Regions from separate parts of the Nocardia sp. NPDC058176 genome, predicted to be linked through region 1. Evidence: riboswitches for the same ligand, from Rfam matches in the RefSeq annotation. Region 1 holds a riboswitch; each other region holds the start of a gene.
What was found. Region 1 has a riboswitch for S-adenosylmethionine ahead of ACFVVM_RS34030 (bifunctional o-acetylhomoserine/o-acetylserine sulfhydrylase). Riboswitches for the same ligand answer to the same signal wherever they lie in the genome.
Positions count from the first base shown of each region.

Region 2: another riboswitch for S-adenosylmethionine. It lies ahead of ACFVVM_RS15540 (AfsA-related hotdog domain-containing protein); the one in region 1 lies ahead of ACFVVM_RS34030 (bifunctional o-acetylhomoserine/o-acetylserine sulfhydrylase).
Region 3: another riboswitch for S-adenosylmethionine. It lies ahead of ACFVVM_RS27805 (amino acid ABC transporter permease); the one in region 1 lies ahead of ACFVVM_RS34030 (bifunctional o-acetylhomoserine/o-acetylserine sulfhydrylase).
Region 4: another riboswitch for S-adenosylmethionine. It lies ahead of ACFVVM_RS23245 (aminotransferase class V-fold PLP-dependent enzyme); the one in region 1 lies ahead of ACFVVM_RS34030 (bifunctional o-acetylhomoserine/o-acetylserine sulfhydrylase).

Region 1 is NZ_JBHVVA010000014.1:28,652-35,799, reverse strand. Features, by position in the region: gene ACFVVM_RS34050 (hypothetical protein) at 1-213, opposite strand, end outside; gene ACFVVM_RS34045 (MFS transporter) at 255-1,403, opposite strand; gene ACFVVM_RS34040 (hypothetical protein) at 1,537-2,337, opposite strand; gene ACFVVM_RS34035 (NADP-dependent isocitrate dehydrogenase) at 2,453-3,670, opposite strand; SAM riboswitch class IV at 3,953-4,063, shown strand; gene ACFVVM_RS34030 (bifunctional o-acetylhomoserine/o-acetylserine sulfhydrylase) at 4,146-5,462, shown strand; gene ACFVVM_RS34025 (homoserine O-acetyltransferase) at 5,504-6,604, shown strand; gene ACFVVM_RS34020 (TetR/AcrR family transcriptional regulator) at 6,618-7,148, opposite strand, start outside.
Region 2 is NZ_JBHVVA010000002.1:649,945-657,092, forward strand. Features, by position in the region: gene ACFVVM_RS15525 (MFS transporter) at 1-383, shown strand, start outside; gene ACFVVM_RS15530 (hypothetical protein) at 547-1,389, opposite strand; gene ACFVVM_RS15535 (HAD family hydrolase) at 1,383-2,099, opposite strand; gene ACFVVM_RS15540 (AfsA-related hotdog domain-containing protein) at 2,096-2,881, opposite strand; SAM riboswitch class IV at 2,898-3,011, opposite strand; gene ACFVVM_RS15545 (SRPBCC family protein) at 3,154-3,606, shown strand; gene ACFVVM_RS15550 (alpha/beta fold hydrolase) at 3,651-4,418, opposite strand; gene ACFVVM_RS15555 (DUF6585 family protein) at 4,640-5,440, shown strand; gene ACFVVM_RS15560 (hypothetical protein) at 5,452-5,811, opposite strand; gene ACFVVM_RS15565 (hypothetical protein) at 5,804-6,271, opposite strand; gene groL (chaperonin GroEL) at 6,396-7,148, opposite strand, start outside.
Region 3 is NZ_JBHVVA010000006.1:270,222-277,369, forward strand. Features, by position in the region: gene ACFVVM_RS27800 (amino acid ABC transporter ATP-binding protein) at 1-634, opposite strand, end outside; gene ACFVVM_RS27805 (amino acid ABC transporter permease) at 631-1,626, opposite strand; SAM riboswitch class I at 1,637-1,730, opposite strand; gene ACFVVM_RS27810 (hypothetical protein) at 1,968-2,687, shown strand; gene ACFVVM_RS27815 (glycosyltransferase) at 2,854-4,026, opposite strand; gene ACFVVM_RS27820 (LppM family (lipo)protein) at 4,028-4,774, opposite strand; gene ACFVVM_RS27825 (carotenoid biosynthesis protein) at 5,012-5,818, opposite strand; gene ACFVVM_RS27830 (phytoene desaturase family protein) at 5,905-7,148, opposite strand, start outside.
Region 4 is NZ_JBHVVA010000004.1:418,187-425,334, forward strand. Features, by position in the region: gene ACFVVM_RS23235 (Pls/PosA family non-ribosomal peptide synthetase) at 1-1,686, opposite strand, end outside; gene ACFVVM_RS23240 (MarR family winged helix-turn-helix transcriptional regulator) at 1,843-2,277, opposite strand; SAM riboswitch class IV at 2,518-2,632, shown strand; gene ACFVVM_RS23245 (aminotransferase class V-fold PLP-dependent enzyme) at 2,681-3,997, shown strand; gene ACFVVM_RS23250 (excalibur calcium-binding domain-containing protein) at 4,252-4,794, shown strand; gene ACFVVM_RS23255 (Uma2 family endonuclease) at 4,894-5,529, opposite strand; gene ACFVVM_RS23260 (flavin reductase family protein) at 5,570-6,037, opposite strand; gene ACFVVM_RS23265 (Fic family protein) at 6,253-7,148, shown strand, end outside.

The DNA.
Region 1 (7,148 bases):
ACCGAGCACGGGACGATCCCGGGCGTCGTGTGTGCTCAGCGCCAGGTCACCACGGAACTCCTTGGGTCCGATATCGGTGAAATCGCAGGGTTCGGCCCTCAGGTTGGCCAAATCGGGGACGGGGACTCCGAATTCGTCGGCCAGTAGCGAGAACGCCAGGGACAACTCGTTGCGGAACAGGTCTAGCAAAGCTTCGTGAAGGTAGCTCGGCATGCGCTGCAACGTACGGTCATTCGAAGAGACTTTCGAATCGGCTACGGCGTGTTGGGAGCGGCGCGGCGGGCGGTCCAGACGGTGACGGTGAACAGGGCGACGCCGAGGACCGCGAGCATGGCGCCGACCATGGCGGGGGCGGTGTAGCCGAGACCCGCGGCGATGACCAGGCCGCCGAGCCAGGCGCCCGCGGCGTTGGCGATGTTGAGGGCGGCGTGGTTGAGGGCGGCGGCGAGGGTTTGGGCGTCGGCGGCGACGTCCATCAGGCGGGTTTGCAGGCCGGGGGCGAGGGCGGCACCGGACGCGCCGACCAGGAAGGCGCCGAGGGCGGCGGTGATCGGGTTGTGGGCGGCGAGGACGAAGCCGGCCAGGATCACCACCATGGCGATCATGGCGACGAAGATCGACCGGTCGACGCCGCGGTCGGCGAGGATGCCGCCGCCGATGTTGCCCACGATCATGCCGAGGCCGAACAGCGCGAGCACGATCGGCACCGCGCCGATGGACATGCCCGCGACATCGGTCATGGTGGTGGCGATGTAGGTGTAGACGGCGAACATGCCGCCGAACCCGATCGCGCCGACGGCGAGGGTGAGCAGCACCTGCGGGCGACGCAGCGCACCGAGTTCGGTCATCGGATTGCTGATCTTCATGCTCGTCAGATCGGGCACGTAGCGCCACAGCGCCGCCACGGTCGCCACCCCGATCACCGCGACGACCACATAGGCATTACGCCACCCGAGATGCTGACCCAGCCAGGTCGCCCCCGGTACCCCGAGCACATTCGCCACACTCAACCCGAGCATCACCGCCGCCACCGCCTTGGCCCGCTGCCCCACGGGTGCGAGCGTCGCGGCGGCAAGCGAGGCGACACCGAAATACGCGCCGTGCGGCAGACCGGACACGAACCGGGCCGCCACCAGCGTCCCGAAGGTCGGCGCGAGCACGGTGGCGGCATTGCCCACGGTGAACGCCGCCATCAACACGATCAACAGCTTCTTGCGCGGCACCCGCGCGCACAACGCGGCGATCAACGGCGCCCCGACCACCACGCCCAGCGCGTACGCCGACACCGCATGACCGGCCGAGGGCTCGGAGATGTCGAAGGCCCTCGCGATATCGGGCAGCAACCCCATGGTCACGAACTCGGTGGTACCGATCCCGAACCCGCCGAGCGCCAAGGCCAGCATCGCCGGGACATGCCAACCGGTACGTGGCGCCTCGACGGCGACGATGGAAGAACTCACGCCTCCATGCAACGACCGTTGCCCACCGTTCGCTACCCGAGAAGACCGTGAGCTACCCCACCCCGGCCCACCGCGATCACGCGCGGTCCGCTGTCGAGGACAGCCCGCCCCGCCGAATTCTGGCGACGGCGTCGCCGGTGCTCAGTTCGTGGCGGTGCTCGGGGTGGACGCGATAGTGGCAGATCAGATGGAACAGCAACGCCGGGTCGATGCGGTAGGTGGCGGCGTTGAGCCGGATCTCGCGCGCGGTGTGACCGCGCGAGCGCACCAGCCGGGTTCGGCGCACGGTGGTGAGCCGATGGGACACCACGATGACCTGGTAGTTGTTGTTGTCCGCACGCGGCCAGATGGAACCGATGTCGTCCCAACCGGTCGTCTGCTGGGCGTATCCGGCCTCCACCGCGATGCCGTCCGGGGCGAGGAGCAAGCCGTGCCGGTGCCGCAGCGCTCGCGCCGTCGTCCACGCCGCGTACCCGCCGAACACGCAGATGGCCAGCGCCAGCAGCAACACCAGGTAGTTCCACAGGTGGTGGAGCTCGGCATCCGGTTCCCACACGGTCATCCCGAGGAAGACGTAGCACGCCATCCACAGGGACCCACCGACGAGAAACGCCAGTGCCGGAAGCTGGGTCCGCCGAGGGGCGGGGACGAACAGCGCCGCACCACCCGGCGTCACGACACGGGCGATCGGCGGCAGCTTCCGCCGGCGCACCCGCCAGAACAACGGCAGCGCGAACATCATCAGCCCGAACACCATCGTGCTCGATCCCCAGAACACCACCCACAGCACGTCCGCGGCACCGATCGCGGTGACGCACCCGACCAGCGACACCCACGTCCCCAGCGCGCAGAACAGCGCGAGTGCGACAACGAGCACGTAGCGCGGCCGGTCCCGCCCGAACTCCGCGGGCCATGGCAGCAGGACCGTCTCCGATGAAGAAAGGGCGCCTGCACCGGTGGGTGCAGACGCCCTTCTTCTCACCGGCTTCGCCTCACTTGAGAGCGCGGGCCAGGTTGGCGTCCAGGGCGCCGAGGAACTCCTCGGTGCTCAGGTAGCCCTGATCCCCGCCGACGAGCAGCGCGAGATCCTTGGTCATCTGCCCACCCTCGACGGTCTTGATGACGACGTCTTCGAGCGCCTGCGCGAAGCCGATCACCTCGGGGGTGTTGTCCAGCTTGCCGCGGTGTTCCAGCCCTCGGGTCCAGGCGAAGATCGACGCGATCGGGTTGGTCGAGGTCGGCTTGCCCTGCTGGTGCTGGCGGAAGTGCCGGGTGACGGTGCCGTGCGCGGCCTCGGCCTCACAGGTGCGGCCGTCCGGGGTGAGCAGCACCGAGGTCATCAGGCCGAGCGAGCCGAAGCCCTGGGCCACGGTGTCGGACTGGACGTCGCCGTCGTAGTTCTTGCACGCCCAGACGTAGCCGCCCTCCCACTTCATGGAGGAGGCGACCATGTCGTCGATCAGGCGGTGCTCGTAGGTCAGGCCCGCCGCGTCGAACTCGGCCTTGAACTCGGCGTCGAAGACTTCCTGGAAGGTGTCCTTGAACATGCCGTCGTAGGCCTTGAGGATGGTGTTCTTGGTGGAGAGATACACCGGGTAGTTCTGCTGCAGGCCGTAGTTGAACGAGGCCCGCGCGAAGTCCACGATCGACTTCTTGAAGTTGTACATGCCCATGACGACGCCGCCGTCTTCGGGCATCTTCACGACCTCGTGCACGATCGGCTCGCTGCCGTCCTCCGGCGTGAAGGTCAGCGTGACGGTGCCCGCCTCGTAGACCTTGAAGTCGGTGGCACGGTACTGGTCGCCGAAGGCGTGACGGCCGATGATGATCGGCTTGGTCCAGCCGGGCACCAGGCGGGGCACGTTGGAGATGATGATCGGCGCGCGGAAGATGGTGCCACCCAGAATGTTTCGGATGGTGCCGTTGGGCGAGCGCCACATCTTCTTGAGGCCGAACTCCTTCACCCGATCTTCGTCCGGGGTGATGGTGGCGCACTTCACGCCGACGCCGTGCTTCTTGATGGCGTTCGCGGCGTCGACGGTGACCTGGTCGTCTGTCTTGTCGCGATACTCGATGCCGAGGTCGTAGTACTCGAGGTTCACGTCGAGATACGGATGGATCAGCTTGTCCTTGATGAACTGCCAGATGATCCGAGTCATCTCGTCGCCGTCGAGTTCTACGACGGTACCTTCAACCTTGATCTTGGACATGGATCTTCGTGTCCTCCTAGGATGGTGCCCTCATTGCACGGCCAGGCGAACACGCTTGTGAGCGGACCCCAGCTGTTCCAACAGACAACGTATATGCCCCGCGTTGTCTGCGGGACGTGTGGTGCAAACAAGACAAGCGTACTGCTGCCACCGACCTCACCGCGATGGGAGGGCCCGCTGTGCGGGACCGCGGCGGCAACACGCCGCGCGGGCCAGTGATCTTCTCGACGAAATCGGGGGAAATTTCCGCGCGGGCGAGATGTCCGGTTAACATGACGGCAAGGTCATGAGTACCAGCGCCAAGCCCCGGCTCGCTGGTCGGCAACCCTCCAGCTGCGGTGGGGTGCTCCGGGTGATGACCGGGCTCTCGAAGGTCGAGGGCAAGCGCGCATTCGAGGAGGCCACCATGTGTTGTTGTCCGTCGATCCGACCCATCTGACGAGATACCCGGCGAACAACCCCCTGGAGCACCGACATGTCCGACTCTGCCCTGCCCGAGAACTGGTCGTTCGAGACCAAGCAGGTCCACGCGGGCCAGGCCCCTGACGCAGCGACCAACGCGCGGGCCCTGCCGATCTACCAGACCACCTCCTACACCTTCCGCGACACCGACCACGCCGCCGCGCTGTTCGGTCTCGCCGAACCGGGCAACATCTACACCCGGATCATGAACCCCACCCAGGACGCGGTGGAGCAGCGCGTCGCCGCGCTCGAAGGCGGCGTCGCGGCGCTGCTGGTGGCCTCCGGCCAGGCCGCCGAGACCTTCGCGATCCTGAACCTGGCGGGCGCGGGCGACCACATCGTGTCCAGCCCGCACCTCTACGGCGGCACCTACAACCTGTTCCACTACTCGCTGCCCAAGCTCGGCATCGAGGTCTCCTTCGTGGAGGACCCCGACGACCTGGCGCAGTGGGAAGCCGCGATCCGGCCCAACACCAAGGCCTTCTACGGCGAGACCATCGCCAACCCGAGCAGCGCGGTCTTCGACATCCCCGGCATCGCCGGTGTCGCGCACGCCGCGGGCCTGCCGCTGATCGTCGACAACACCGTCGCGACCCCGTACCTGATCCAGCCGCTGGCCCACGGCGCCGACATCGTCGTGCACTCGGCCACCAAGTACCTGGGCGGCCACGGCGCCGCGGTGGCGGGCGTGATCGTCGACGGCGGCACCTTCGACTGGACCGTGCGCGACGCCGACGGCAAGCCCCGCTTCCCCGGCTTCACCGAGCCCGACCCCAGCTACCACGGCGCGGTCTTCGCCGACCTGGGCGCGCCCGCCTTCGCGCTCAAGGCCCGTGTGCAGCTGCTGCGCGACCTGGGCTCGGCGGTGTCGCCGTTCAACGCCTTCCTCATCGCCCAGGGCATCGAGACGCTGAGCCTGCGCGTCGAGCGGCACGTGGCCAATGCCGAGGTGGTCGCGAAGTTCGTCGCCGAGCAGCCGGGCGTCGACGTGGTGCACTACGCGGGCCTCGAGACCTCGCCCTGGCACGAGCGGGCCAAGCAGCTGGCGCCCAAGGGCGCGGGCGCGATCGTGGCCTTCGAGCTGGCCGGTGGCGTCGACGCGGGCAAGAAGTTCGTGGACGCGCTCAGCCTGCACAGCCATGTCGCTAACATCGGTGATGTGCGTTCCCTCGTGATTCACCCGGCGTCGACCACGCATTCGCAGTTGACGCCGGAAGAGCAGCTGGCCGCGGGCGTCAAGCCCGGCCTGGTCCGGCTCGCCGTCGGCATCGAGGGCATCGACGACATCCTGGCCGATCTGGCGGCCGGATTCGCGGCGGCGCGCACGTGACTGTGAGCACCGAATCGCCGATCGCCCGTCCCGGAACCGGAGTGGCCCTGCCGCCGCCGGACGGGCGACTCGGCGTGGTCGCCATCGGGGAGGTGGCGCTGGAGAACGGCGCCGTCGTCCCCGATGTGCGGCTGGCGGTGCAACGCTGGGGTGAGCTCTCGCCCACCCTGGACAATGTGGTGCTCGTCGAGCACGCCCTCACCGGCGACTCGCACGTCATCACCAGTGCCGACAACGACCAGCCCGGCTGGTGGGAGGGCATGATCGGCCCCGGCGCGCCGATCGACACCGACGAGTGGTGTGTGATCGCCACCAACGTGCTCGGCGGCTGCAAGGGCAGCACCGGGCCGTCCTCGATCGCGCCCGACGGCCGCCCGTGGGGTTCGCGTTTCCCCGAGCTGACCATTCGCGACCAGGTGACCGCCGAGGCACAGCTGCTCGACCTGATCGGGGTCGAGCGCCTGGCCTCGGTGGTCGGCGGCTCGATGGGCGGCATGCGGGTGCTCGAGTGGATGATCGACAAGCCGGAGCGGGTCGCGGCGGCGCTGGTACTCGCCGTCGGCGCGCGGGCCACCGCCGATCAGATCGGCACCCAGACCACCCAGATGGCCGTCATCACGGCCGACCCCGACTGGCAGGGCGGCGACTATCACGGCACCGGCCGCGCGCCGACGACCGGCATGGGCCTGGCCCGCCGCATCGCGCACCTGACCTACCGCACCGAGGGCGAACTCGACCACCGCTTCACCAATCGTCCCCAGGGCGACGAGGACCCGTGGCGGGGCGGCCGCTACGCGGTGCAGAGTTACCTCGAGCACCAGGCCGAGAAGCTGGTGAACCGCTTCGACCCGGCCACCTATGTGCTGCTCAGCGAGGCCATGAACCGCCACGACATCGGTCGCGACCGGGGTGGCGTCGCCGCCGCGCTGGCCTCGACGTCGGTGCCGTGCGTGGTGGGCGGCGTCGATTCCGATCGCCTCTACCCGCTGCACACCCAGGCCGAGCTGGCCGAGGGTCTGCCCGGCTGCGCCGGACTCGAGATCGTGCACTCGCGCGACGGGCACGACGGCTTCCTCACCGAGGCCGCCGCGGTGGCCAAGCTGCTCACCGAGACCATGCGCCTGGCGCGGGAGAACCGCTGAACCGCAGGGGTGTTCAGCGCTTGGCAGTGCCCGCCAGCAGGGTGACGATCGACCGCACGTAGTCCTGGAGCCGCTCACGCGGATACTCCTCGGGTTCGTTGACGGCCAGTCGCCCCAGCATCTCCGCGACGGTGAGCGTCGAGTTCGCCAGGAGTGCCGCGTCCATCGCCGACCAGCGCGGCAGCATCGCGATGCCCACGCGGACAAGGGATTCCGCGCGCGCGAGGATCTCGTCGCGGGAAGCGCGCAGCGCGGCACGGTATTCGTCGGGCGCGCTCGCCGGGGTGGCGAGGATGAGCCGCCAGCGGGTCGGATTCGCCAGTGCCACACCGACGAACGCTTCGACAGTGGCCAAGGCGGCCTCGATCGGATCGGTACCGGTCAGGTTCTCCGGCAGGGTGTCGGCGATCTGGGCGAGTCCGCGTTCGCTCTCGCGTTCCAGCAGCGCCTCGACCAGTTCGGCGCGGGTCTTGAACACCGTGTACAGCACGGGTTTTCCGACGCCTGCCTCCTGCGCGACCGCTTCCATGTTGAGCTCGTGCAG
Region 2 (7,148 bases), on a different contig from region 1:
TCCCCCTCCTGGCCACCCGTCTGTCCACGATCAACCCCGAACTCCGCCTGATCACCGCCCTGTCGACAGCCGGCCTCGCCGCCGCCGTCACCGCCATCCCCCTCGGCGGAATCTGGGTCGCCACCTGGCTTTTCGTCTTCGTCGCCGCGATAGCGGTAGCCGCCCCGGCCGCCGTCCAAGCCATCGCCGCCCAAGCAGGCCAAGCCCGCGCCACCGCCACCGCCCTCTACACCTTCGCCCTCTTCCTCGGCGCCAGCGCGGGCCCTCAGTTGGCCAACCTGGTGGCCGACAACGGTTTCACCGCCGTAGCCCTCGCCATCGCCACCCTCGGATTCGCGGGGGCCGCCCTGGCCTTCGCCTCCACGAGGGTTCACAGCACCTGATGAGCTGGGCCGCCTCGATATCGTGGCGGCCCAGTTTCAACCAGCCGGTCAGGTTCTCGGCAGATCGGTGACCATTCGGACCGAAGGACATTCTAGGTATCTCACTGAGCAGACCTTGAACCCCCGGCGCCTGGGTGCGCCGGGGGTTCGGTCGTCATTGGGCTCAGGGGTGGGTGGTGAACTCCTCGAAGGTGGGGGTGGGGAGTTTGAGTTGGGCGTGGATGTCGCCGCCGAGGCCGAAGTGGCCGATGGCGCCGCCGTAGTTCTGCTGGTAGCTCTGCCAGAGGACGACGACGCTGATGACGCGGTTGGCGCCGGGGGTGGCGGGGTCGGGGAAGGGGTTGGGGAGGGTGGCCCGGTAGGTGGCGGTGCCGTCGGGGGCGGTGATGAAGACGTTGGGGACGCCGAGAGGTCCTGGGCGGGTGGGCGATTCGGGGTTCAGGTCGCCTTGCCGCAGGGACATGATCGTATAGAGGGAGTCGGGGATCAGGCCGGTGAACTCGAAGACGAAGTGGGCTGCTCGTTCGTCGTCGCTGAGCGAAACCTCCGCCGTGCCACGGGCTTCCAGCCACTTGCCGAGGGTGACCGGTTCGGTGAGTTTGCGGCCGTCCTCGGGGCGAAGGTCCGGGATGGGGACCTCGTGGAAGGGATAGCTCGGGCGGGTGACGGCGGCCGCGCCGGGGAGCTGATCCGGCGCGAAGACCATCGGATAGTTGTTGGCGGGCAAGGGAAGCGGCAGCGTGTGCAGTACGAGGTCGCGGTCTTCGGGAGACAGTTCCGCCGGCAGTTCGCGGACCACCCGGTAGGGCAGGTTCTCGCCGAACGGCGGCAGCGGGGTGTCGGCCGCGACGATCGCACTACCCCACCGCCGGGTCACCGAACCATCGGGAGCTTCCTCGTTCAGGAACCCGACGACGATGAAATCCCCTGCCGCGTCCACGATCTCGCTCGGCGGATACAGCGGACCCTGGGTGGTCGGGGTCAGCTCGTAGCGACGCTTCACCATACCGACGCCACCTTTCGGTCATCGGAGAACTCGTTGCCCTGCGCATCGCCGAGCCGATCACCGAGGTGGCGCCAGGTGCCGCTGCGCGCGGCCGCGACCAGCTTCGGGTCCTCGCCGCGATAGGCGGGCCGGGCGACCAACCACAGGAACGGCAGGTCGGTGCCGTGGTCGCCGTAGCCCCAGGTGTCGTTCGCGCTGATCCCGTGCTCGCGCAGGTACGCCACCACCGCCTCGCCCTTGGCCGCGCCGATCATCGGCCTGCGCACCTCACCGGTGAGCACGCCGTGCTCGTCGAGCAGCGGTTCGGTGGCGATGACGTGGTCGGCACCGACCGCCGCGGCGACCGGCGCGATCGCCGGGGCGAACGATCCCGACAGCAGGACCGTGCGCACCCCCGCGGCCTTGTGCTCGCGCAAGGCCCGCACGGCCTCGGCGTAGAACGCGGCCCCCTCGGCGACGAACTCGGCGAACCAGCGCTGCCCGGCCGCCTCGAGCGCGGCGTACTCGACGCCGCGATAGGCCCGGTAGTACTCGCGGTTGATCTCTTCGCGCGGGCCACCCGCACTCGCCCGCGCCTTGAGATCGTCGGTGATGCGCGCGTACTCGCTGCCGTCGTCACCGTTCTCGGCGAGCCAGAAGCGCAGGAAGGTGAACATGGACTTGACCGTGATCACGGTCTCGTCCACATCGAAGAACGCAGCTCCGCTCATGCCGAGGCCGCCAGGTACGCGTCGACCGCCTTGGCCGCCTTGGCCCGCTCGATCTGGGAGATCCGCTCGTTGGGCAGTGCGGCGAACTCGATGCGCGAGCTCGCGACCGGCTTGCCGAACTGGCGGACCTCGGTCTCGATCAGGAACTGCAACTTGCCCGGATCGTCCACCGAGACCGGCGTGAGCTGGGCGTGCAGGGTCGCGGGCAGCGGGAACAGGAAGGAACCGAATTTCAGGTCCACGTTGTTCCAGACGATGTAGAAGTGCTCCTGCGGCCTGCGGACGCCGTACTCGAGTTCGAACGCGGCGAGGAACAGCTGACGCACGGCCTCGATCACCACGATGCCCTGCACGTGCTCACCGGTCTGGTGGTCGAGCAGCAGTTCGTTGTCGCCGTCGAGGCGCAGGTCGGCGCGGAAGAGGTTCTCGTCCTCCCTGACCAGGCCCGCCAGCAGGACATTGGAGTCCTGATATTTGTGCACGTGGTGCCTGCGGGCCGGTTCGGCGATCTCGCCGACCACCCGCAACCGCGCCTGCGGTGCGTGAATGGCCGCCACGTGCTCGAGGTAGTCGAGATCGTGGCGGGTGATGCCCTGCCCCAGATGGACGGCCAGTTCCGCATCGGCCGCGTGGAACCGTCCGCTGCGTAGCAGCGCGACCAGGCCCGACACGGTATGCACCCGATCATCCTTGGAAATCCCGAGGAACCGGTCGGCGACCACGACGAAGGTCGTCGCGATCGTTTCCGGGGCACGGGTGGCGTCGAGTTGGACTACAGACATGGATAGACCCTCCAGAAAAGGACGCTTATGGCGGGATCGTCCCCGCCATCCGGTCGTCACCCGGAGCACCCCGCCGCCAATGGAGGGTTGCCGCCCAGCAAGCCGGGGCTCGATGCTGGAACTCGTGACCGTCCATCGAAACCTATTCGGGCGCAATAATTTTGACCAGAATTGCGACCATGGTGAAAAAATCCGACCAGGGGCGGAGGAAGGCCCGCTCACCAGTGCATATGCTGTGCGTGACCGACCGTCACACATTCCCGGAGGCAACGTTGCCGAAAAATCTCGAAGCCAGTATCGAAATCGCCGCGTCGCCGGCGCAGGTGTGGTCGGTGCTCACCGATCTGGGGCGGATCTCCGAGTTCAGTCCGACCACGCGGAAGATGATCGCACTCGGCGGCGTCCGGACCGGGACGTTCACCCTCAACATCAACAAGGACGGCTGGAAGATCTGGCCGACCACCTCGCGCATCGTGCGCTTCGAGCCGAACCAGGTGTTCGCGTTCCAGATGAACGAGAACCGCACCGTGTGGAGCTACGAACTCGAGCCCACCGCCACCGGCACCCGCGTCACCGAATCCCGCGTGGTCGCGCCCAAGGGCGTGCCCGCGCCGGTGCGCGGCATGATCAATGTCGCGCTCGGTGGTGAGCAGCAGTTCGAGGCGAACCTGGTCTCGGGCATGCGGGAAACGCTGGCCAGGGTGAAGGCCGCCGCCGAACGCTAGGACACTTCGCCCGCGAGCCCGCCGGATCCTTCCGGCGGGCTTCTTCAGTCGCGCAGGAACTCCCGCAGCACGGTGACGAATTCATCGGGCTGCTCGACCTGGGGCGCGTGCCCCGCATGCTCGACCAAGTGCGTGCGCGCGCCCGCCGCGGCGTATCTGGCCAGCGTCGAGACGTGATCGTAGAGGTGGTCGCGGCGGCCGTGCACGACAAGTACCGGAAGGTCGAGTTCGGCCACGCGGGCGTCGAGCGGATGGGCCGCGAGGTCGTCGGCCCGCGCGCCCGCGGTGTAGGCGAGGGCGGCCGGGACCGTGCCGCGAAAGTCACGCACCACCGAATCCGCGAGGCCGGGCGAGGATTCGTAGCGGAAACCCGGCGCGAACGAACTCCGCAGGCACAACCGGACCACCGGCGCCGGCGCCCACCGCTGGGCCAGGCGCACCGATGACGGGCGCACCACCCACTTCGCCGCCGCGGGAATCCGGGCCTGCCGGTAGTCCGGACCCTGGCCGACCACCACCGCGCGGGCCACGCGGTCCGAACTCGTGGCCAGCTCCAGCGCGATCTCGGCGCCGAAGGAATGGCCGACCACGGTCACCTCGGACACGGCGAGTTCGTCGAGCAGCTCCGCGACCGGGGCGGTCCTGGCCGACACGCCGAAATCGTCGCGCTGGTCGCGGACGTCCACCCGGATCACCCGGAAGTCACCGGACAGCCGCTCGGCGACAGCGGCGAACCAGTCGGGCGAGCCCGCGATACCGTGCACGAACACGATCGCCGGGCCCTCGCGCACACCTTCATCCACGAACAGCACGCGATCCAGCCTATCCGGGAGCGATGACATGGGCCGATGCCGCGCAGGGGTGCCGGAGGTGGCGCTCGCCGAGGACGGTCGCCGGTCGCGCCGGGGCACGGAGGGCGTTCCGGCCGGTCGTTGCCCGGATCTCCCCGCTCGAATCCCGGCATTGCAGTGGCGATATCCCCCCGGTTCGCATACGCTTCGCCGCGAATGAAAGACGCCTCATGGAGGGACGAGTGATCACTCCGAACAGGCCGGAGGACGCGACCGAAGCCCGGCACACCGTGCCACTGACCCAACTGATACACCTCATGGCGGAGTATCAGCACCTCGGCGCGCACCGTGACACCTTCCTCGCCACCCCGGCCGACGACACCTTCGTGCGCGGCTGCGGCATCGTCGCGGGCAGTATCGCCGTGATCGGCGTGATCTGCACCGCCGTCGGCGCCTGGCAGGGCGGCGTCTCGCTGCTCGCCATCGCCGCGCTGCCGGTCCTGCTCGCGTTCCGGCGCGGCATGATCAACCGGCAGAACCGGGCCGCGCGAATCGACCTGTTCGATCACGGTGTCACCGTGTATCGCTCCGGTCAGCGGGTCGCCGGATTCCGCTGGGACAGCACCGAAGTGCGCCAGGAGACCATTCCCTTCCACGACACCGTCGCGGTCACCTACCTGCTGCAGCTGAGCGGCCCCGGCGGCGTCGAGGCCACCATCGACGAAGAGGGTTTCGCCCGCGCCCGCGAATGGGCCCGCGCCATCCAATCCGCCGTCACCGCGACCCAGCTCCCCGCCGCCGTCGCCGCCATCGACAACGGCGACACCGTCACCTTCGGCGAACTGTCCCTCTCCCTCGACGCCCTCACCTTCCGCGCCGAATCCTTCCCCTGGGACAACATCCACCTCATCGACGCCCGCAGCGGCCACATCCGCATCAAAACCGCAGGCACCTGGCGCTCCCTCACCCCCGTGAGCACCATCCCCAACTTCTACATCTTCAACGAACTCGCCGAACGCCTCCGCCTCACCCCAGTGGGCTAGCGACCTCCGCCCTACCTTCGGCGGTCGGTCTGTTTCGGGTGACCGGTGCCGGCGTGGGTGATCCACAACGTGCGGTTCTCGTCATCGATCGCGTACCAGAGTCGACCGCCGCCGGTGACCTCGAACTGCCATTGCTCGCAATCGGATCCGTCGACCTTCACTCGGCTCAAGTCGTATTTCAGTGGATGCTGACGTGCTGGGTCGTCACGACAGCGCGGGTCGGTGGTTATCGCGATCCAGGCGCGGTCGGCGTTGGCCTGCGCCTGGCTCACCAGCTGCGTCCACCCTTTGGCTGCACGCAGGTCGACGGCACGAACGACCCACCCGGTCGGGCGGCGGACCTCATCACCTCGCCGCAGCGACTCAGGCATCCGCACCGCCGGGGCGTGGCAACACTGTCGAGTCCTCGGTGTCGAACGGTCCGCGCAGGCGGCGAGCCAACTCCGGGTCGGAGTAGATCTCCGCGGTCGACTGCCACTCCTTCAATGCCCGGGAAAAGGGTAGTAGGAGACCGGTTTCGGCTCCTGCGAGGAGGTGTTCGAGGAGCTCACGAATGCATTCGGGGCGGGCCTCCGCCGGAAGCCATGTCAGCCACGGGAGTTCCTCGGCGAATACTTCTTCGGCGAGCGGGCGATTGGCCTTCGCGATGATCGCGAGCGAGCGCGCGGCGAGGCCGAGACCCTTGACCATCGCGTCGAACCGCTCCGACCGCATCAGCACCAGGTTCTCGGCATCCCGGCGCTCGAGGATGACCTCGGCGTCGGCGAGAGCGGGAAAGACACTCGTCTGCTTGTTGATCAGGGTCGAGAACGGGAAGGTGCGTGTGGCCATACCACCACGCTACACCTAGTTCGAAACTAGTTCAGTTGTTCGTGTTGTTCGGCGGAATGCCGAAAGCCGACCTACCGGGGTAGGTCGGCTTTCGTGACTTGCGGGAACTAGCTGATCCGGGGGATCAGAAGTCCATGCCGCCCATGCCACCGGTCGGGTCGCCCGCGGGGGCGGCCTTCTCCGGCTTGTCGGCGACGACGGCCTCGGTGGTGAGGAACAGGGCCGCGATGGAGGCCGCGTTCTGCAGGGCCGAACGGGTGACCTTGACCGGGTCGGCAACGCCGGCGGCCAGCAGGTTCTCGTACACGCCGGAATCGGCGTTGAGGCCCTCGCCCTCGGGGAGGTTGGAGACCTTCTCGGCCACCACGCCGGGCTCGAGGCCGGCGTTGAAGGCGATCTGCTTCAGCGGAGCCGACAGCGCGACGCGCACGATGTTGACACCGGTCGCCTCGTCGGCCGACAGGCCCTCGAAGCCGTCCAGCGCGGGGGCGGCCTGCAGCAGGGCCACGCCGCCACCGGCGACGATGCCCTCTTCGACGGCAGCCTTGGCGTTGCGCACGGCATCTTCGATGCGGTGCTTGCGCTCCTTGAGTTCGACCTCGGTCGCGGCACCGGCCTTGATCACCGCAACGCCACCGGCCAGCTTGGCCAGGCGCTCCTGCAGCTTCTCACGGTCGTAATCCGAGTCCGAGTTCTCGATCTCGGTGCGGATCTGCGCCACGCGGCCCTTGATGGCCTCCGCGTCGCCGGCGCCCTCGACGATGGTGGTCTCGTCCTTGGTGATGACGACCTTGCGCGCGGTGCCGAGCAGCTCGATACCGGCGGTCTCCAGGGAGAGGCCGACCTCTTCGCTGATGACCTCGCCACCGGTGAGGAT
Region 3 (7,148 bases), on a different contig from region 1:
CGAAACCGATCTCGTGGGTGACGATCACCAGCGCGGTGCCGCCGTGCGCGAGATCGCGGATGACGGCGAGGACCTCGCCGACCAGTTCCGGATCCAGCGCCGAGGTCGGCTCGTCGAACAGGATCAGTCGCGGTTTCAGCGCCAGCGCCCGCGCGATGGCCACGCGCTGCTGCTGACCGCCCGACAGCCTGCGCGGATAGGCGTCGGCGTAATCGGCCAGGCCGACCCGGGCCAGCAGCTTCTCGGCCTCGGCGACCACCTCGGCGCGCTTGCGCCGCTGGGCCGAGACGGGCGCGAGCACGATGTTGTCGAGCACGGTCAGATTCGGGAACAGGTTGAACTGCTGGAACACGAACCCGATGTGGCTGCGCTGGGCGCGCACGGCGTGGTCGGGCAGCGGGCGCAGGACGTTGCCGCGCTGCCGGTAACCGATCAGCTCGCCGTCGATGTGCACGGTGCCCGCGTCCTGGGCCTCCAGATGGTTGAGCACCCGCAGCAGCGTGGACTTGCCCGAGCCGGACGGCCCGATCAGCGCCACCACCTCACCGGCGCGCACCGCGAGGTCGACCCCGCGCAGCACCTCGGTGCCGTTGTAGGACTTGCGAATGCCCCTGGCCTGCACCGCGGCGGTCATCGGGTGGCTCCTCGGGGAGGCGCGGTGTGCGCGGCGATCTCGGTGACCTTGGCGCGGACCCGCTGCCACGGTGTCGGCGGCAGCTGACGCTGCGCGCCCTTGGCGTAGTGCCGTTCGATGTAGTACTGGACGATCGACAGGATCGTGGTGAGCACGATGTACCAGACGGTGGCCACCATCAGCAGCGGCACCACCCGGCCGTTGCGGCCGAAGACCACCTGCACCTGGTAGAACAGCTCCGCGATCGCCATCACCGACACGATCGAGGTGCCCTTGAACAGCCCGATCACCTCGTTGGCCGCGTTCGGCAGGATCGAGCGCATCGCCTGCGGCAACACCACCGTGCGGAACTGGCGCCACTTCGGGATGCCGAGCGCGGCGGCCGCGTCGAGCTGACCCTGGTCGACAGCGAGCAGTCCGGCCCGGATCAGCTCGGCCGAATAGGCCGCCTGGTGCAGCGCCAGCCCGATCACCGCGGCGGTGAACCCGCTGATCACGCCGTTGACCTCGAAGTCGAAGAAGGCCGGGCCGAACGGGATGCCCACCGACAGCCGCTGATACAGGTAGGCGATGTTGAACCAGAACAGCAGCTGCACGATCAGCGGGATCGAGCGGAACGCCCAGATGTAGGTCCAGGCGATCACCCGCAGCACCGGATTGTTCGACACCCGGCCGATCGCCAGGAGTGTGCCGAGCGCGAAGCCGAGCACCGTGCCCCACAGGGTCAGTTCGAGTGTCACCTGCAGGGCGGCCAGCACCGAGGGTGCCGTGAAGTACTGCGCGAACGTGCCCCAGTCCCAGCCGGGATTGGTGATCAGTCCGTGGGCGAACTGCGCCACCAGGATCAGCGCGATCGCGCCGACCACCCAGCGCCACGGATGCCAGGCTCCGGCGATGCGGGGCAGCCCGGATTCGTCGGGTCCTTCGGGCGAAACACTCGCCTGCTCGGGGCGCGCGGGGTTCGCGGCGCCGGAAACGGCAGACGCGGTCATGGGTAGATCTCCTCCATCGAACCCGGCAGAAGCACCCACACCCGGAAACGGGCGGGTTGCTGCGACGTCGTCGAGCCAGGTCTCTCGGTCGCTCTGGATGGTTGTGCTCGGGCTGCTGACCCGAGCTGAACCAGCATGTGGCACAGGCGGGATCGTTCACAACGGTAAAAGTCAGCGTGAGCGCAGAGCTTGGGCGCGCGGTTCGCACGGTGCATACTTCGCGGCGACAGGGTGGGGACCGGGCCGAACACGTGTGCCCGCCACGCCGTGTTCATCGGCTGGATCTGCGCTTTTCCGGAGTACCGTCGGCCTTCTGAGTGTCGACGATGAGGAGTTGCGCCGTGATCGTGTCGCGTCGTTCCACCGCACTGACCTCGCTGACGGCCTGCGCCGCCGCGCTGTTGCTGGCCGTGCCGCCCGCGGCCGCCGAGCCCGCCGCCACGGTCACGACGCCCGCGGTCACCAGGGACGCGCCGACGACACCCGCCGCCGGTCCCGGTGACCTGCTCGCCGCCTACCAGACTGTGGTCGACACGCTGAAAGCGTTGGGTGTCGAGCCGTTCCTGTACCCCACGGCGGCCCTGAACTGCTCCGGTGACGGCCTCGGCATCGTCCCCGCCGTCGCGGGCGCGGTACCCGGCCCCTGGCCTGCCAACACCCTGCCGATCCCCGGCCTCGACCTCACCGCCGTGAAATCAGGGCAGACCCTGTTCACCTTCCTGCCCTACGGCATGGCCGCCGACACCCCCGCCACCGAGACCGCGGGCATGCAGGTGGCCTGGCTCAACCTCAGCAGCGGCCGCGGCGGCATGGCCTCGATGGGCCCGATCGCCGACATCGTCGGCGCCATGGTCCCGCCCGAGGTGCCCGTCGAACTGCGCCCGCTCGCCGAGGCCGCCATCCGCGACTTCCTCTTCGCCGCCATCCCGGTCGGCGGCGTCCGCGCGGTCCCCGTCGACACCGGCCGCGGCACCGTCCTGGCCGCCGTCTTCGGCACCGCCGACAACGCGGGCCGCTCCTGCTTCTTCTTCCCGACCATCGGCATCACCGAAGTCCCCTGACCGCGAGTCGACGCACCCACCGTGCAGCCTCGATCGCCCTGACGGCGTTGGACCGTTGATCACCAGGCGTCCAGGTGGGCATCGGCCGAGAAGAAGCCGCCACCAGTGCCTGGCGATCAACGGTCCAGGCCGCAGCGTCAGCGCGGGGCGGCTTCGGTGGGGCAGCTCAGGCGTGTTTGGCCGTGCGGCGGTCGGGGGTGACCAAGGGGCGTTGCTTCCAGCGGAGGCGGCCGGTGCGGTGGCGGTGGTGGGAGCGCACCCACAAGGTGAGGTAGTGGCCGACGCCGATCGGGTGGGCCAGGGCCGAAGTGAGGTCGGCGCGGGTGGGGGAGCTGCGGGTCTCGGTGCTGCGGGCGAGGATTCGGCCGGTGACGGCGGCGAGGTAGCCGAGCAGGCCGGCGCGGCGGGTGCGGCCGCGGCCGAGGATCGCGGCCAGCGGGGGAATCCAGTAGGCGAGGGCGACGAACAGGCCGACGGCCGCGCCCGCGTCGAGTCGACCGCCGTAGGCCGACCACAGCCAGCGCGTGTAGCCGTCGGTGAGTTCGGTGGCGCCGGTGTACATCCGGGTGCGGGCCGAGGGGCCCGCGGTCACCAGTGCCGTGCGATGTCCCGCCCGGCGGACGGCCCTGGCCAGATCGAGGTCCTCGGTGGCGCTGGCCGCGACCGCGCCGTGCCCACCGGCGGCCCGGTAGGCCTCGGCGTCGACGGCGAGGAACTGTCCGCACGCCACCGCGGTGGACGGGCGCAGGCTGTGATTGGCGGGACCCAGCGGCAGGGTCGAGGCCCACGACCAGGCCAGCAGTGGCTGGACCAGGGCTTCGGTGACCGAGCCCGCCTCCTGCACGGGCCACGCCGACACCACCCCGGCCTCGCGTTTGCGCAGCTCGGTGACGGCCGCGGCGATCGCTTGCGGGGTCAGTCGTACATCGGCGTCGACGAAAACCAGTGCCGCGTCATCGGTTCGGGCGGCCAGACGCGCACACGCGGCGGCCTTGCCGGTCCAGCCCGGGGCCGGGTGGGCGGCCGAGCGCAGCACGGTGAAGCGGTCGTCGCCGCCGATCGCGGCCAGTGCGGCTTCGTAGGTGCCGTCGGTGGAGGCGTCGTCGAGGATCAGCACCCGCAGGCGCGGCACCCCGGTCTGGGCGCGCAGGTCGGCGATGAGGTCGGGCAGTCGCTCGGCTTCGTCGCGGGCGGGTACACATACGGTGACCGGCTCGATCACGCCGGACACCTGGCGCGGCAGGGTGCGCAGGGTGACCAGGTTGTAGGCGGCGGTGGTCGCGCCGAGCGCGGCCAGACCGGTGCCGGCCCAGGTCAGGTAGCGCCCGGCCGCGCCCATGTCAACGGCCCAGCCTGCGACTGGTGATCTCGCGCCACATCTCCGAGGGGGAGAATCCGCCGCGCGGCGCGTTCGGCGGGCCGGGATTGCGGTCGCGGAAGGCCAGCCCGGCGACCAACGCGGCCACCGCCAGAGTGATACCGCCGACGATGCCCGCCCAGCCCGCGAACGAGCGGGTGTTCGGGTCCGCGTACTTGACCTCGGCGCGCAGGGTCGAGCTCTCCCCGGCCGGCAGCTTCCACAGCACGGTGTTGTCGCCCTCACGGGTGCCGTTGGTGGTGGCGACGCGGGCCGGGAACGCGATGGAGAACTGCACATCGGACCCGTTCGGCGGCACCGACTCCAGGTCGACGCGCCCGGTCAGGCTCACCAGATCGCCGGAGCGCTGGAACTCGAGGGTGAACATGCCCTGCGTCTGATCCGACAGGCTGCCGAGCTGGCCGACCTCGCCGAAGGACAGATCATCGAAGAACACCTGGGTGCCGAGGTACCCGTCCTGGTTGTACGTCTCGACCCGGACCTTGGCCGCCAGCTGATCGGGCGCCTTCAGCTGCGGGCCCTTGTCCTCGGGCCCGGTCGGCACCACCGCGGCCACGATCCGCCCCGACACCCGGTCGTTGGACGACACGCCCATCGACACCTGGACGCGCAGGCACCCGGTCAGCGCGGGCACCAGCAGTGCCAGCAGCACGGCGACGGCCGCGAGTCGCCGCCCGGGCGCACGGCGACGCGAGGAGGGAGTGGGCATGTCGGCGACGGGACTCGGCTGCACGGTTGACATCGTGCCAGGCCCCGGCCCGAGAACCCACCCGACGGGCCCACCTACCCGTCCCGACCCACCTCGAACAGGCCATTCGCCCCCGATCCGGCGACCGATCGGCGCGTCACCACCGATCTCCCCGGTTGTCACACCGACCTGGACGGTTGCTCACCAGGCCCTGGTGGCGGGCACTTCTCGGCCGATACCCACCTGAGTGCCTGGTGATCAAAGGTCCAACTCGCACGCGCGCGATCTGGGGTCACCAGCCGGTGTCGCGAGGGGACGTGCGCGCAGGAGTAGTGGGATGCCGAGGAGGGCGAGGCCGACGAAACCCCAGGCAGCGGAGGCGGGGAGGTCGAGGAAGACGGCGTGGGCGAGGGTGGAGCCGAGCCAGGTCCACAGGAAGACGGCGACCGGAACGGCCACCGAGGGATCGTGTGCCGGGGGGAGCGCTCTGTCCAGCACGGTGAGCAGCAGCGCCATGAGCGCCGAGACCAGGGCCCAGCCGAGGTAGTTCGTGTACGGGATCTGTGGCAGGCCGGGCAGTCCGGCGCCGGTGACCGCCCAGCTCCACTGCCCGTCGGCCACCATCTGCGGATCGAGGAACAGATCCCAGCCCACGGCACCGACGACCAGCAATCCCGCCCGCCGCACCGCCGAACCCGTCAGCAGTCCCGCGACGACCCAGATCGGATACAGCCCACCCGTCCAGGCCAGCGGGATCACCAGCGGAACCTCCGCGAACGCGGGCCCGAGCCGATCCACCGCGTACGTATAGGCCCCGAACGGAAATCCCGTGGCCGTCCCCACCATCTCGGCACCCAGCCCGACCCCGGACACCACCGCGAAGAACCCGCCCGCCCACACCCAGCCCCGAGTCGTCACCGCATGCAGCAGTGCCGTCGCCGCCGACAGCACCACCACCGCGACACTGATCCGATCGCGACCCACCCCCGCGCTCAGCGGGTACGTGATCTGCACCAGCACCAGCAGAATCGCCGCACCCGCGGGCACAACCCGCCACGGCTCCACTCGCCGCCACGCCCGAATCGCCTCTGCGAGGTCAGGCAGCCGTGGCGGCTGCGATGAGCCGCCGGGGTGGGGGTTCGGGTCGGTCGTCATCGTCTGCGCGGCAGGGGGAATCGACGTTTCCGCTGGTCGGTGAGGACCAGGCGGGCCGCGCTGCGGCCGCTGGCGCCGGAGACGCCGCCACCGGGGTGGGTGGAGGCGCCGGTGAGGTAGAGGCCGGGGGCGCCGGGGACGCGCTGGCCGGACAGTTCGGGCAGGGGGCGCCACAGCATCATCTGGTCGAGGGACATCTCGACGTGCATCACATTGCCGCCGCGCAGGCCCATCTCGCGTTCGAGGTCGACCGGGGTCTGGACGAAACGCTGCCGGACCGAGGCGGTGAATCCCGGTGCGTATCGCTCGACCTCGGCGATGATCCGGTCCGCTTCGGATTCGGCGTGGTCGGCCCAGTCGCCGTCGGCCATTTCATAGGGGTGCCACTGCGCCCACAGCGAGAGCTGGTGCTCGCCAGGTGGGGCGATGCTCGGGTCGAGGGCGCTGAAACTCATCGCCAGCACCACCGGTCGGGGCGGCAGCGCACCGGCCAGCGCCGCACCATGTGCCAGGCGCAGCTGGGCGCGGTCCTGCACGAGGAACTGCAGACCGCGGGCGGATTCGGCGGGGGAGGCGCCGGGGTATTCCGGTAGCCGGTCGGTCGCCAGGCGCACCACCATGCCGATGCCGGGGCCCACCCGGACGCGGCGCTGCCAGTCGTCGAGCACGTTTTCGTCGAAGCCGCCCGCGCGCAGCAGGTCGAACGTGGCCAGGATGTGGGCGCCCGCGATCACGGTGTCGGCGTGCAGATTCCGCCCCGAGGCCGTGCGCACCTGCCAGCCGTCACCGGAGCGCCGCAACTCCGTGACGGCGTCGCCGGTGTGCAGCTCACCGCCGTCGGCACGCAACCGGGCGATCAGCGCCGCGCTGAGCGCCCCACTTCCCCCCACGGCCCGGCCGGGCGGCAGCGTGTGCATGAGCGCGGCGAAACCGGCCATCGGCGCGGTCCCCGGCTCCGACATCGGCGGACCCGACTGCGCGCCGAACCAGGCGAGCGAGGCCTTGAGGCGTTCGTCGTCGAACCACGTGTCGAGCAGGGCGTCACCGGACTGCAGGAACTCCCGCGACAGCGCGCTGCCGCCGTCGCGCGCGTCCAGCCCCCAGAACGAGCGCAGCAGCCGACCCGGCGTGGGCGGACCGCCGAACGCGCGCATCACCCGCGCGCTGCGCGCACCCCACTCCGCGACGAATCGCCGGTACGCCTCGGCATCACGGTCACCGCAGGCGGCCGCGATGGAGG
Region 4 (7,148 bases), on a different contig from region 1:
GTGCGGGAACCGTTCGCGCAGCGCGCCGACCAGCTGGGCCGCGGCCAGCGAGCCGCCGCCGAGATCGAAGAAGTCGGCGCTCAGATCGGTGGCCTCGGCGCCGAGGATGGCGTCCCAGAGCCCGGCCACCCAGGCCGCGGTGCCGCCGAGACCGGAGTCGGATGTCTCCTCGGTGCTCGGCAGCGGCCAGGGCAGCGCGTCGCGGTCGACCTTGCCGGAGGTGCGGGTCGGCAGGTCGGCGACGATCGCCAGGCGCGGCACCAGCGGGGCCGGAAGTTGTTCGGCCAGAATCTCTCTGGCCTTCTTCACGTCGAAATCGGGTCCGGCGCCGGTGAGGTAGCCGACCAGGATCTTGTTGCCCGCCTTGGTGGTCCGGATCGCGGCGGCCGCGCCGCTGATGCCGGGAAGGTGCTGCAGGGCGTTGTCGAGCTCGCCGAGTTCGATGCGGCGGCCGCCGATCTTGATCTGGTCGTCGGCGCGGCCGAGGAAGATCAGGCCCTCGCGGTCGTTGCGCACCAGATCGCCACTGCGGTAGGCGCGTTCCCAGCCCAGCGAGGGCAGCGGGGCGTACTTCTCGGCGTCCTTGGCCGGATCGAGGTAGCGGGCCAGGCCGACGCCGCCGATCACGAGTTCACCCGACTCGCCCTCGGGCACGGGATTGCCCTGCGGGTCGACGACGGTGAGATCCCAGCCGTCCAGCGGCAGGCCGATCCGGATCGGCATCCCGCCGTCGAGCAGCGCGGCGCAGGCGACGACGGTGGCCTCGGTGGGGCCGTAGGTGTTCCACACCTCGCGCTCGACGCCGCCCGCGAGACGTTCGGCCAGCTCCGGCGGCACCGCCTCGCCGCCGAAGATCAACAGCCGCACCGACTCCAGCGCCTCGGCGGGCCAGGTCGCGGCCAGGGTCGGCACGGTGGAGACGATGCTGATCTCGCGGCGCATCAGCCAGGGGCCCAGGTCGGCGCCGGTGCGGACCAGGTCACGCGGGGCGGGGACCAGGCAGGCGCCGTGCCGCCAGGCCAGCCACATCTCCTCGCAGGAGGCGTCGAAGGCCACCGAGAGACCGGCGAGCACACGGTCGCCGGGGCCGATCGGGGCGCGCTGGAGGAACAGCCGGGCCTCGGCGTCGACGAAGGCGGCGGCGTTGCGATGGGTGACCGCAACGCCTTTCGGGGTACCGGTGGAGCCGGAGGTGAAGATGATCCAGGCGTCGTCGGCGGGGGTGGGCAGGGTGTTCCAGTCCGAGACGTCGGTGCGGCCCGCCGCGGCGGTGGCCGACTCGATGCCGTCGCCGGTGGCGATCGCGCTCACTCGCGCCTCGCCGAAGACCAGTTTGGCCCGTTCCTCCGGGTCGTCGGCGTCGACGGGGACATAGGCGGCGCCGCAGTAGAGCACGGCCAGGATCGTCACGTAGAGCGCGGCGCTGCCGGAGGGCATCCGCACGCCGACCCGGTCGCCGGGGCGAACGCCCGCCGCGGTCAGCTCGGTCATCCTGGACTCGATCGCGGCGATCAGTTCCAGGTAGCTGAGCACGACCGTGCCGTCGTCGATGGCAGGCGCGTCGGGATGGGCGAGTGCGGTGCTGGTCAGGATGTCGACCAGGGTGCGCGGCGGTGCGGCGAGGTCGGCGCGCAGCAGCGGATCGCGCAACGTCCCCGTCGCGGCCTCGGTGCGTGGCTCGAGCATGGCGATCGGTCCACCTCTCATCGGTTGACCCCCATCGGTGGTGTCTGTTGTTTCACGGCCGGGTTACCAGGGGGCAAACGGGATGGTCACCGGATGCCAACGGTACTCGCCGGATGGTGTGGCCCACGGCAACCGCGGGCGGGCGTCGTCGCGGGATCACGACGCCGCGGGCGGCGGCTCGTCGAGTGCGGTGCGGGCCAGCCGGTGCAGGGCGGCCTGCTCGTCGGCGTCCAGTGGCGCCAGGACGCGGGCGGTGGCCTCGGCGATGATCTTGTCGGTGCGCTTGCACTGCTTGCGTCCGGCCTCGGTGATCCGCAGCCGGTACTTGCGCCGGTCCTTGCCGTCGCGGGTGCGTTCGACCAGGTCGGCGCGCTCGAGCGCGTCGATGAGGCGGACCACTTCGCTGCGGTCGATGCCGAGCGCGTCGCCCACCTTCTTCTGGGTGAGGTCGGCGTTCTCCGCGATGAAGGTGAGTACCCAGTGATCGCGCAGTGGGATGCCGATCTCGGCGTGCAGTGCCTTGGTGAGCCGTCCGAGCGCGTACACCGGGTAGCGCGGCAGGCCGCGGACGGAGTTCGTGTTCGTGGACATGTCGGCCACCCTAGCAAATAGTGGGGGAAATCAATCATTTGGGATGTCCATGATCGGGAGTGTCGACTGTTTCGGTGGATGTGGTAGAGGGGCAATTCGGTGGCAATCCGGCCGGGTGCGCACCGTCACGTGCGGTGTGTTCGCCAGAAGATGTTGCGGTGCAAGGGATTCCGGGCGGTCGGTTCCGGCTCGCCGAAAGGTGGTTGACATCCTCGGCGCTCGTCTGTCACTCTCGATGCAGGTCACGAGTACCAGCGACAAGCCCCGGCTAGCTGGTCGGCAACCCTCCTCCGCGGTGGGGTGCTCCGGGTGACGACCAGGCCGCCGTCCGCTGTGGGCGCGGCAAGCGCGGACTCTTGCACCCATTTCGGGAACGAGTCCCTGAGCCGACGGGATACTCCTGATGACTGCTGTGATCGACCCCACCTGTGCCCTGGCGACCGTCTCCGGCGCCGACCTCCAGGTTCCGCTCGTGCAGGGCGGCACCAGCACCTACGCCAACTTCGACTATGCCGCGAGCGCACCCGCGTTGCGGCAGGTCACCGACCGGATCTCGCAGCTGCTGCCGTACTACGCCAGCGTGCACCGCGGCGCCGGCTACGCCTCGCGGATCTCCACCGAGTGCTACGAGGCCTCGCGCGGCGCCGTCGCCCGGTTCCTCGACGCCGCCGACGACCAGGTCGTCGTGTTCACCCGCAACACCACCGACTCGCTGAACCTGCTGGCCGGATGCGTGCCGGGGGAGACCGTGGTCCTCGACATCGAGCACCACGCCAACTTCCTGCCGTGGACCGCGCACGGGCGCCGCGTCGTCGAGGCCGCCGACACCGTCGAGGAGACGATCCGGCGGGTCGTCGCCGAACTGTGCAGCAAGCCCGCCGCGCTGCTCGCGATCACCGGGGCGTCCAATGTCACCGGTGAGGTGCTGCCGCTGGAGCGCCTGGCCACCATCGCCCACCTGTGCGGTGCGCGGATCCTCGTCGACGCCGCCCAGCTGGCGCCGCATCGCCGGATCTCCCTGCGCGAGACCGGCATCGACTACCTCGCCTTCTCCGGGCACAAGCTGTACGCGCCGTTCGGCGCCGGTGTGCTCGTCGGCCGACGGGACTGGCTGGACGCGGGCGAGCCGCATCTGGCCGGCGGTGGTGCGGTGCGCGAAGTCGGTGTGGCGCAGGTCGAATGGGCGCCCGCGCCGCAGCGGCACGAGGCCGGATCGCCGAATGTGCTCGGCGCGGCCGCCATCGCCGCCGCCTGTGACGCGCTGGCCGCGTTCGATCCCGCCGAACTCATCGAGCACGAACGCTTCCTGGCCGATCGCCTGCGCGACGGGCTCACCGCGATTCCCGGGGTCTCGCTGGTCAACATCTGGTCCGACAGCGCCGATTCCGTCGGGATCGTCGCCTTCACCGTCACCGACCACGCCCCCGGCAAGGTCGCCGCCTACCTCTCCGCCGAACACGCCATCGGCGTCCGCGACGGCCGCTTCTGCGCCCACCCCCTGCTCGCGAGCCTCGGCCTCGACGCCGCCCTGCGCGCCAGCATCGGCCTCGGCACCACCGCCGCCGATGTGGACCGGTTGATCGGCGCCATCGCGACGTTTGTCGAATCCGGTCCCTCGTGGGAGTACGCCACCACCGACGGTCTGTGGAATCCGACCCCCGAAACCCGCCCCCTCACCGCCGATTCGCCCGCGGGCGCGGCACCCTGCCTGATCGGCTGAACGGGTGAGGCCTCGGCGTCGTCGTGAGTTCGGCGTCGGCTGACCCCGGGCCACTGTGGATCCAAACGAATCTTGGCCGCTGAGAGGTGTTCTCGGCGGTCGAGTTCGTTCAGCGGGCAAGTGGCACGATGTCCTGACGATTCGGGCTCGCCCGTCGCGAATTTGCAGGTTTAGAACCATGCTGAATGGGTAACGCACGTCGGGTCGGTCGCGATCAAACCCCTATAGCTTGCTCGTCCACTCAAGGGGAGATTGTGACTCGACCGATTCAGTCGCCCGATCCATGGGCTCGCCCGCCCCGGCAGCCGGACAAGAAGCGGCGCTGGCCCGTTGTTGCCGGGATCGGCGCGGCCGGTGTGGTCGGACTCCTCGTTGGCGTCGGAGTCGGTGAAGAGGAGTCCTCGGTCGCCCAAACCACGACGATCACGTTGGTCGAAACCGTCACTGCCACATCGGCACCGACGACCACCTCCACCGACCCGGCCACGCCGACGGCCGAACCGACACCGACCGCCGAGGTGACACCGACCGCCACCGAGGACTTCCCGGTAGCGCCGCTGGCCCCGCCGGTACCGACCACGACCATCGTCGCGCCACCGCCGCCACCGGTCATCCTGCCCGCGCCGACCACAACCGTGCCCGCCCCACGCGTCGCCGAGGTTCCCCCACCCGCCCCCAGTGCCTACTACCCGAACTGCGCCGCGGCCCGCGCCGCCGGAGCCGCGCCGCTGTACGCGGGCGAACCCGGCTATCGCTCCGGGCTCGACCGCGATGGCGACGGAGTCGCCTGCGAATAGGGCTCGATCAACTCGCGCTCCTCGACCACGCCTTCGGCGGCGTCGCGTGCCGAACCGGCCAGCACGGCGCCGTCGTGAGTGGCCGTCGGGCGGTTCGGCTCAGTCGAGGTCCGCGTCGAGTGCGTCCCAGGTGATGGTGACGGCGAGTGGGTCGGTGATCGCGATCGCGGTGGGGCTGTGGGAGCGGAAGCGGGTTTCGGTGGAGATGTAGACGCCCGCGGTGTTGAGGCGGAGGATTTCGATGGACTTCACGCGTCCGTCGTTGTTCTCCATGCGGACGATCCAGTACTGCTCGATACCGAGGCGCGCGTATTCCGCTCGCTTGTCGACGCAGTCGGCGGTGATCGTCGCCGGTGACACCACTTCGACGACGAGGAGGGTGTCTCCCGCTGTCGGTTTCGTCTTCCACTTGTCGCGCGGGTCCTCGATGCAGCGATACACGATGGCATCGGGACGGCGGAAGTTGAAGGGCACCTCGGAGACCAACATGTCCAATTCGCCACTGGCTTTCAGGCATGGTTGCCCAGGACTGCGCTTGCGGATCGCTTCCCGCAGGGACTGTTTGATCACGTCGGCGATGGTGATGTGATTCGGCGAGGGTGAGTCGCAGTGCACGAGGAGGCCGTCCTTGACCTCGATCACTCGGGCGAGGTCTTCGGGCATCGCCAGATACATGTCCAGGTCGATATCCGGGACACCGGCGCGCAACCACGACCAGTCGTATGCCTCGCTCACCGGACCAACACTAGCTGTCGCACGCTGGTCGACGGCCCGATCAGGTGTCGAGGGCGGTGGGGCGGTGGTATTTGCCGTTGTAGTAGAGGAGGGGGGCGGCGGAGGGGGAGATGTCGGTGTCGTCGTGGACTCGGGTGACCAGGCCTACGGCGAGGGTGTGGTCGCCGATGTCGATGAGGTTGTGGATGGTGGTGCGCAGCCAGATGGGGGTGCCGTGCAGGACGGGTTCGCCGGTGTCGAGGGTGGTCCAGAGGGCTCGGTCGGTGAAGCGGTCGGCGGCGGTGCGGGAGAAGCGGTGGGCGAGGTGGTGCTGGTGTTCGCCGAGGAAGTGGATGACCACGGAATCGGCGGCGCGCAGGGCTTCGATGCTCGACGAGGTGTGCGCGATGTTGAACGACACCAGGGGCGGTTCCAGGGAGAGTGAGGCGAACGAGGTCGCGGTGAACCCGACCGGCCCGGCCGCCGACCCGATCGTCACCACGGTGACCCCGGCCGGATAGTGCCGCATCGAACCCCGGTACTGCTCGGCCGTGATCGGACTCAGATCGTCGGGAACCACCAGTTCGTCCGGAGAACGTCGCACATCACCCACCGCCCCAAACTACGCCGGGGTTCCGTCGGTTTCCCAGGGTCCGTGCTGTCCGGTTGATCCAGATCACTCGGGGGCGGGATCGCGGGAGCGAGAATCTTGACGTAATGATTACGTCAATGCATCATTGAGAGATGTTGTTTCCCACGCCCGCTCTGACGGCTGCCGACGAGGCAGTGCTGGCCGAGGTCGATCTGATGCGCGAGGCGCTGCGGTTCGAACTGCAGAGTGTCCCCGCGGTCTGGGCGGGCGGGCTGCGGAAGTTCTTGACCGCCGACGCGGTGTCGGCGTCGAATTCGATCGAGGGATTCAAGGTCTCGACGGTCGATGTCGAAGACCTCCTCGCGGGTGAGCGAGATGTCGAGGTCTCGGAAGAGAATCGGGCCGAGACCGCGGCATATGCCCGGATGATGACCTACGTCCAGACGCTGCACGACGTCGACGACTTCACCTACAGCGCGGGCTTCCTCAACGCGCTGCACTGGATGCTGCAGGGTCATCGGCACACCAGGCGCAAGCCTGCCGGGCAGTGGCGGCGCGGGCCGGTATACGTCACCGATGCTCGCGACCCCAGCATCGCCGCCTACACCGCACCCGAGGTGGGTCGGGTTCCGGTGCTGATGGGTGAGCTCGTGGATTGGCTGAACGACTCCTCCGACGCACATCCCCTGGTGTCGGCCGCGATGGCGCACCTGCATCTGGTGTCGATCCATCCCTGGGCCGATGGAAACGGGCGGATGTCCCGATCGCTGCAAACCCTGATGATCGCGCGGGAAGGGGTGCTGGCGCCGGAGTTCTCCTCGATCGAAGCCTGGCTCGGCAGGCCGGGAAATACCTGGGAGTACTACCAGGTGCTCGGCAGGCGGGGCAACGAGTACCGCCCCGATCAGGATGTGTCGGAATGGATCCGGTTCAATCTGACCGCTTACCACCAGCAGGCGCAGACCGTGCACGCTCGGGTAGACCGTTCGCGTCGCGTGTGGGAAACGGCCACGGACTATCTCCACGCGACTGGATTCGACGAACGCAT